Butyricimonas faecihominis: one gene and its partner. The main gene of each other region encodes a partner of the protein of the gene in region 2 in a complex. Links are inferred from orthologs where the notes say so. Each region holds a gene or a part of one and is shown on either strand. Other genes may lie near its edges. The genes, in order: rny and pfkA.

Evidence for each region.
Region 1: pfkA (region 2) and rny share a complex: the UniProt entries of both Bacillus subtilis proteins name them as parts of the possible RNA degradosome complex. The link is inferred for Butyricimonas faecihominis from one-to-one orthologs.

What each region holds. Positions count from the first base shown.
Region 1 is NZ_AP028155.1:2,584,552-2,587,791, reverse strand. Bases 332-3,240 are described here. They hold rny (ribonuclease Y), read right to left. Parts: upstream 2,600-3,240; coding sequence 1,064-2,599; downstream 332-1,063. Other genes in these bases: R8806_RS10700 (hypothetical protein), read right to left, coding at 3,162-3,240; R8806_RS10705 (cell division protein ZapA), read right to left, coding at 2,872-3,159; R8806_RS10715 (nucleoside phosphorylase), read right to left, coding at 332-869. In the rest of the region: more of R8806_RS10715, read right to left, coding at 1-331. UniProt on the Bacillus subtilis protein: Endoribonuclease that initiates mRNA decay. Initiates the decay of all SAM-dependent riboswitches, such as yitJ riboswitch. Involved in processing of the gapA operon mRNA, it cleaves between cggR and gapA.
Region 2 is NZ_AP028155.1:54,977-58,060, forward strand. Bases 210-2,962 are described here. They hold pfkA (6-phosphofructokinase), read left to right. Parts: upstream 210-972; coding sequence 973-1,953; downstream 1,954-2,962. Other genes in these bases: R8806_RS00210 (4-hydroxy-3-methylbut-2-enyl diphosphate reductase), read left to right, coding at 210-877; priA (replication restart helicase PriA), read left to right, coding at 1,972-2,962. Outside these bases: cmk ((d)CMP kinase), read left to right, coding at 1-42; more of R8806_RS00210, read left to right, coding at 26-209; more of priA, read left to right, coding at 2,963-3,084. UniProt on the Bacillus subtilis protein: Catalyzes the phosphorylation of D-fructose 6-phosphate to fructose 1,6-bisphosphate by ATP, the first committing step of glycolysis.

The DNA of each region.
Region 1 (3,240 bases), 2.5 Mb from region 2 along the record:
AGAGAATTTAATGTATATTCAATAAGTTTCTTCATGTGCGGTTTGTAATCGGCCGAGGCATCCCCGGTTGCCCGGTTGGCAATGATCAGGCAAATCGTGGTGGCCCGGTGGCCCATAAGAGCGGCTAGGCCGGCAATGGCGGCACTTTCCATCTCGTAATTGACGATCTTGTAATTCCCGAATCTGAAACGGGCAATCTCGTCATTCACTGTCGGCATCTCGATCGGTAAGCGAAGCACTCGTCCCTGTGGCCCGTAGAATCCGTTTGCTGTCAACGTGACGCCTTTCACGGTAACGCCTTCCGTGTGTAATTTGTCCACCAGTTCGTCAGATGCTTTTACCGCGTACGGGCGGGCTGCTAAGGGTGTCCAGTGACACTCCTTGATAAAGGCCTCCTCGAAAGCGGCATCACATACCATTTCGTTATCCCGGTAGAAACGCAATACCCCGTCTATGCCGAGGCTCATTTCCGAGATCACGAATGAATGTACGGGTACATCTGCCTGCACGGAACCGGAAGTCCCGATTCGTACTATATTTAATGTTTTCTTTTCCGCGTTTATTTCTTTGGTGTGCAAGTTGATATTGGCCAAAGCATCCAGTTCATTCATCACGATGTCGATGTTATCCGCACCGATTCCGGTAGAGATAACTGACAGGCGGTGTCCCTTGTAATATCCGGTGATGGTACAGAACTCCCGATCGCTTTTCCTGACGTCTATTTTCTCGAAATACGAGGCAATCATTTCTACTCGGGAAGGGTCACCCACGAGGATCACTTGTTCTGCCAGATCTTCGGGATGAAGGTGGAGGTGAAAGACACTCCCGTCATCGTTCGTGATTAATTCTGATGATTTTATTGGCTCCATATACTGTTTACTTTTTGAGCAACCAAATTTAGTAAAACAAATAATACCGGACAAATGTTTGGGGGTTTTTAATCTTGTCGCTCCGGCTGGATTAAAAAGTTACAGGTTACAAGTTAAGTCTTCGACTTTAAACCTGTAACCTGCAACTTATAACCTATAACTTAAAAGTCCGGCAAAAATGGCCGGACTTTTATCTATTTCGCGTAATTTATAGCGCGTGTTTCTCGAATCACCGTGACTTTCACCTGACCGGGATAGGTCATTTCATCCTGAATCTTTTTAGCGATCTCGTATGAAATCTTCTCTGCTTCCGTGTCAGATACCTTTTCACTACCAACGACTACCCGCAATTCGCGGCCGGCTTGGATGGCGTAGGTCTTGACCACTCCATTATAAGAAAGTGCCAGGTCTTCCATCTCTTTCAGGCGCTTGATGTATGACTCAACCACTTCCCGTCTTGCTCCCGGACGTGCGCCTGAGATGGCGTCACAAGCCTGAACGATCGGGGCGATCATCGTTGTCATTTCAATCTCTTCGTGGTGGGCTCCGATAGCGTTGCAAATATCCGGTTTTTCCTTGTACTTTTCAGCTAGGCGCATACCGAGAATTGCGTGCGGTAATTCCGGCTCGTCATCGGGCACTTTTCCAATATCATGCAATAATCCGGCACGTTTTGCTTTCTTCACGTTCAAGCCCAATTCTGCGGCCATGATGGCACAGAGGTTGGCTGTTTCGCGAGCGTGTTGTAACAAGTTCTGCCCGTAAGAAGAACGATATTTCATTTTGCCGACTAACCGAATTAATTCCGGGTGCAACCCGTGAATACCCAAGTCGATGGTGGTGCGTTTTCCTGTCTCGACGATCTCTTCCTCGATTTGTTTTTTCACCTTGTTTACTACTTCCTCAATCCGTGCCGGGTGAATACGTCCGTCGGTAACTAATTGGTGGAGTGAAAGGCGAGCGATTTCGCGTCTTACCGGGTCAAATCCGGAAAGTACAATTGCCTCCGGGGTGTCGTCCACGATGATTTCAACACCGGTGGCTGCTTCCAGCGCCCGGATGTTACGTCCTTCCCGTCCGATGATACGTCCCTTGATTTCATCCGAATCAATATGGAATATAGATACGGCATTTTCGGTAGCGGTTTCCGTGGCCACCCGCTGGATGGTTTTTACCACGATCTTTTTCGCCTCCATGTTTGCCGTCATTTTTGCCTCTTCCATAATCTCGTTCACGTATGACATCGCTTCGGTTTCGGCCTCGTCTTTCAAAGAACTGATGAGTTTTTCCTTTGCCTGATCGGCAGACATTCCGGAAATGGCTTCCAGTTGCTCGATCTGTTGTTTTTTGAATTTATCCAGTTCGGCGTGTTTCTTTTCCAGTAATTCTTTTTGGGCCTCTAGCGTCTCCTGTTGTGTCTCTGCGTCTTTGATCTTGCGTTGACATTCTTCCATTTTACGAGCCAATTCGGCATCTTTTTGTTTTAGCTTGTTTTCCGCGAGAAGGATTTTGCTATTACGGGCATTCACTTGTTTTTCGTGTTCGGCCTTTATCTGCAGGAATTTCTCCTTTGCTTGCAAAATCTTGTCTTTTTTAATTACTTCCGCCTCTGCTTCCGCTTCCTTGATGATGTTTTTGCTCCTGTATTTCAAGGTCATGTTGATTAGCAGGTATCCGAGAACGAATCCCACTATCAGAGCAATAACACCGGTAATTATTATTGTTATCATATTCGTAACTTGAATTTATAGTTATATAATATATTTTGGTGTTTTTTGTTTATACAAAAAACCCGCATCATTTCTTCTTTAAAAAACCCCTGTTAGACACGGGTAGAGCTGCCGTCAGATTCAAACTTCCACCGTCCCGAAGGAACCCCGAAGGGTTGAGGCCTGTCTTTGGCTAACTAAGCTTCACTCTAATTGGTTAAGTGTTGAGTTTTCCAGTTAAATACGAAATAATGCGGGTATATCTATTTCCTTTTCAAAGAACTCTTTCTTTTTTACTCTTTCACAACTTCATCGAGCCTGCTATTAATCTTCTTCACCTCGTCCAATACCGGCTCCACGTCGTTTCGCCTTTCAGCCTCCAGCATCTTTACCGTGAATTGTAACGCAGTAACAGCTAGAAAATCAACGGGATCAGCAGTTGCGTACTTTTCCCTATATTTTGCAATCTTACTATTAATCAGCTGTGCAGCTTTTCTGATCTCCTCTTCTTCCTCTCTCTCTATGGTCAGAACGCAGGGCCTACCGGCTATATTTAGCGTAATAGTAAGTTTATCATTCATATTTAATTATTCAAAAGAGCAATACATTTATCAATCTCCCGCACAAGTTGGCTTATTCTATTTTTGGCCTCGGAACTTCCC
Region 2 (3,084 bases):
ATGTTAAAGATCATTCGTTCGAAATATGAAAGTAGAAATTGACGAAAATTCCGGTTTCTGTTTTGGGGTTGTGAATGCGATTGCCAAGGCGGAGGAAGAGTTGCAACATGGAAGATTATATTGCATAGGAGATATTGTGCATAATAGTTTGGAGGTGGAGCGATTAAAACAACTGGGATTAAGTACGATAGATCATGATGAGTTTGCCCGGTTGAAGGCGTGTCGTGTGTTGTTCCGGGCTCATGGTGAACCACCGAGTTCATACGAACTGGCAAAGAAGAACGGGATTGAGGTGATCGATGCCTCGTGTCCCGTGGTATTGAATTTGCAGAAGAAAATACGAGAGGCATACGAGGAGGTGAGAGCGAGCGGGGGGCAGATCGTGATTTATGGAAAAAGAGGGCATGCCGAGGTGAACGGGTTGGTGGCTCAAACGAATGATGAGGCGCTGATTATCGAGCAAGAGGAAGATTTGAAATCCATTGATTTTTCTCGTCCGGTAATCCTGTTTTCCCAAACAACCAAGAGTTTGGATGGTTTCAAGCGTGTCGTGGAGTTGGTGAAGGAGAATGCGAGGGCCTCCGTGGTAGTAAACGATACAATCTGCCGCAAGGTGGCGAATCGAATCCCGCAGTTGAAAGATTTTGCAGCAAGACATGATGTGATCTTGTTTGTTAGCGGGGAAAAGAGTTCCAACGGGAAGCAACTTTTCGAGGTTTGTCGGGAGGTGAATTCCCGGACTTATTTTGTGCAGGGGGTGAAAGACCTGCGTGATGAGATGTTTGATAAAGCTGTGAGCGTTGGGATCAGTGGAGCTACTTCAACACCGAGGTGGGTGATGGAAGAGATAAAGGAGGGGTTAAAAGCTAAAAACTAAAAGTTAAAAACTAAAAGCTAAAAAAATAAATTATAGAATTGGGGGTATAGAGATTAACATTTTTAATTTCCAATTTTCAATTAAACATTGTTTTTATGGGAAAGATTAAAAAAATAGGAGTTTTAACTTCAGGAGGCGATGCTCCGGGAATGAATGCCGCGATTCGGGCGGTTGTGAGGGCCGCTATTTTTAATGGCTGCGAGGCTTATGGTATTTACGATGGATATGAGGGATTGATTGAGGGAAATATTGTGCGTATGCATTCCCATGACGTGAGTAATATTATTCAACGCGGAGGAACTATTCTGAAAACAGCCCGTAGCGAGGAATTCCGTACGCCGGAGGGACGTACGAAAGCTTACGAGAAGATGCAGGAATTGGGAATTGATGCATTGGTCGTGATTGGTGGGGATGGAACTTTTTCCGGAGCCCGGTTGTTCTGTCAAGAGCATAACGTGCATATTGTCGGGATTCCCGGTACGATAGATAATGATCTTTACGGGACGGATTACACGATTGGATATGACACGGCGGTAAACACTGTGGTGGATGCCGTGGATAAGATCCGGGATACGGCAAGCGCTCATAATCGTTTGTTCTTTATCGAGGTTATGGGACGGGATGCCGGATTTATTGCGTTACGGTCGGCCGTGGCCACGGGGGCCGAGGCTGTTCTGGTTCCGGAAATTGAGACGGATTTGAATGACTTGGATCGTTACCTGGAACATGATTATAAACCTCATAAGTCAAGTGGTATCGTGATCGTGGCAGAAGGTGATAAATCAGGTGGAGCGTATACGATTGCCGATCAGATCGCTAAGAAACATCCCGAATATGATGTGCGAGTAACTGTTCTAGGTCATATCCAAAGAGGAGGATCTCCTTCCGCTTTTGACCGCGTGACGGCTAGTACGTTGGGAGTGGCGGCAGTGGATGCTTTGTTGGATGACCAGACCAGTATCATGGTTGGGATTATGAATAAGGATATTGTTCATGTTCCTTTTAACAAGGCTATTAAGAATTCAAAACCGTTAAATCATAATTTGTTAGATATTACGGAAGTCTTGTCTATTTAAAATCTAAAATTAATTCGTTTGTTGTACGCGGATGTCATTATCCCTCTGGGAGTGGAAAGTTTTTTTACTTATTCGGTACCGGAAGAATATGAACATTCGGTAACGGTAGGTGCGCTCGTGGTCGTTTCATTTGTTAAGAATAAACGTTACACGGGTGTTGTCTATGCGTTGCATACGAATCCGCCTGTCGGATTTGAAACAAAACCGATAGAACGAGTTATCGAGGAAGGATTTGCTCTTTCTGGTTCTCATTTGAAATTTCTATTGTGGCTCAGCGAGTATTACATGACACCACCGGGAGAGGTTATGCGTGCAGCATTACCTGTTTCGATGCGCTTGGAGAGTTACACGAGTTTGAGCTTGGTGAACGGCTGGGAAGAACGGTTGGTAGATGAAAGTGAATTAAGCCGGGAAGAGAAGGAGATCATGGGAGTATTTCGAGAAAGAGGTGAGATATGTATGGCCGAAGTCGAAAAACTCTTGAAGAGAAAGGATGTCTATGTTGCAGTTCGAGCCTTATTGGAAAAAGAAATTATCGGAATCAAGGAGTCGGTAGATGATCTGTTCAAGCCTAAAATTGAACGTTTGGTGAGATGGAAACGAAAGTTCACAAGTGAGGAACTGGACGAGATTCTTGATAGCTTAAAACGGGCGAGGGCTCAATACAAAATGCTGTGTGATTGGGTGTATTATAGCGACGAGCATCGAATCGAGGGGGTGCCTAGAACGGAGTTTATTCAGAAAATCGGTAGTTCAGCCTCAGCCTTGAAAGGATTGTGTGAACGGGGCGTGTTGGAAATTGTTGTGCAGGAAGTCAGCCGTTTAGAGGTATCTAAAGAGGAAGTGGAAAATGTACACGCTTTGTCGGGGGCGCAAGAAAAGGTTTTTGGCGACATTCAAGGGTATTACAAGGAGAAGGATTGTGTCTTGTTGCAGGGCGTAACTTCTTCGGGTAAGACTGAAATATATATTCATCTGATACAAGAGACGCTAAGGCAAGGAAAACAGGTGTTGTACTTGTTGCCGGAAATTGCGTTAACGGTACAGATCGTGAAACGCCTGCGACGGGTCTTCGGGGATCAAGTCGGCGTTTATCATTCGGGCATGGCAGATAGTACCCGGGCGGAGATG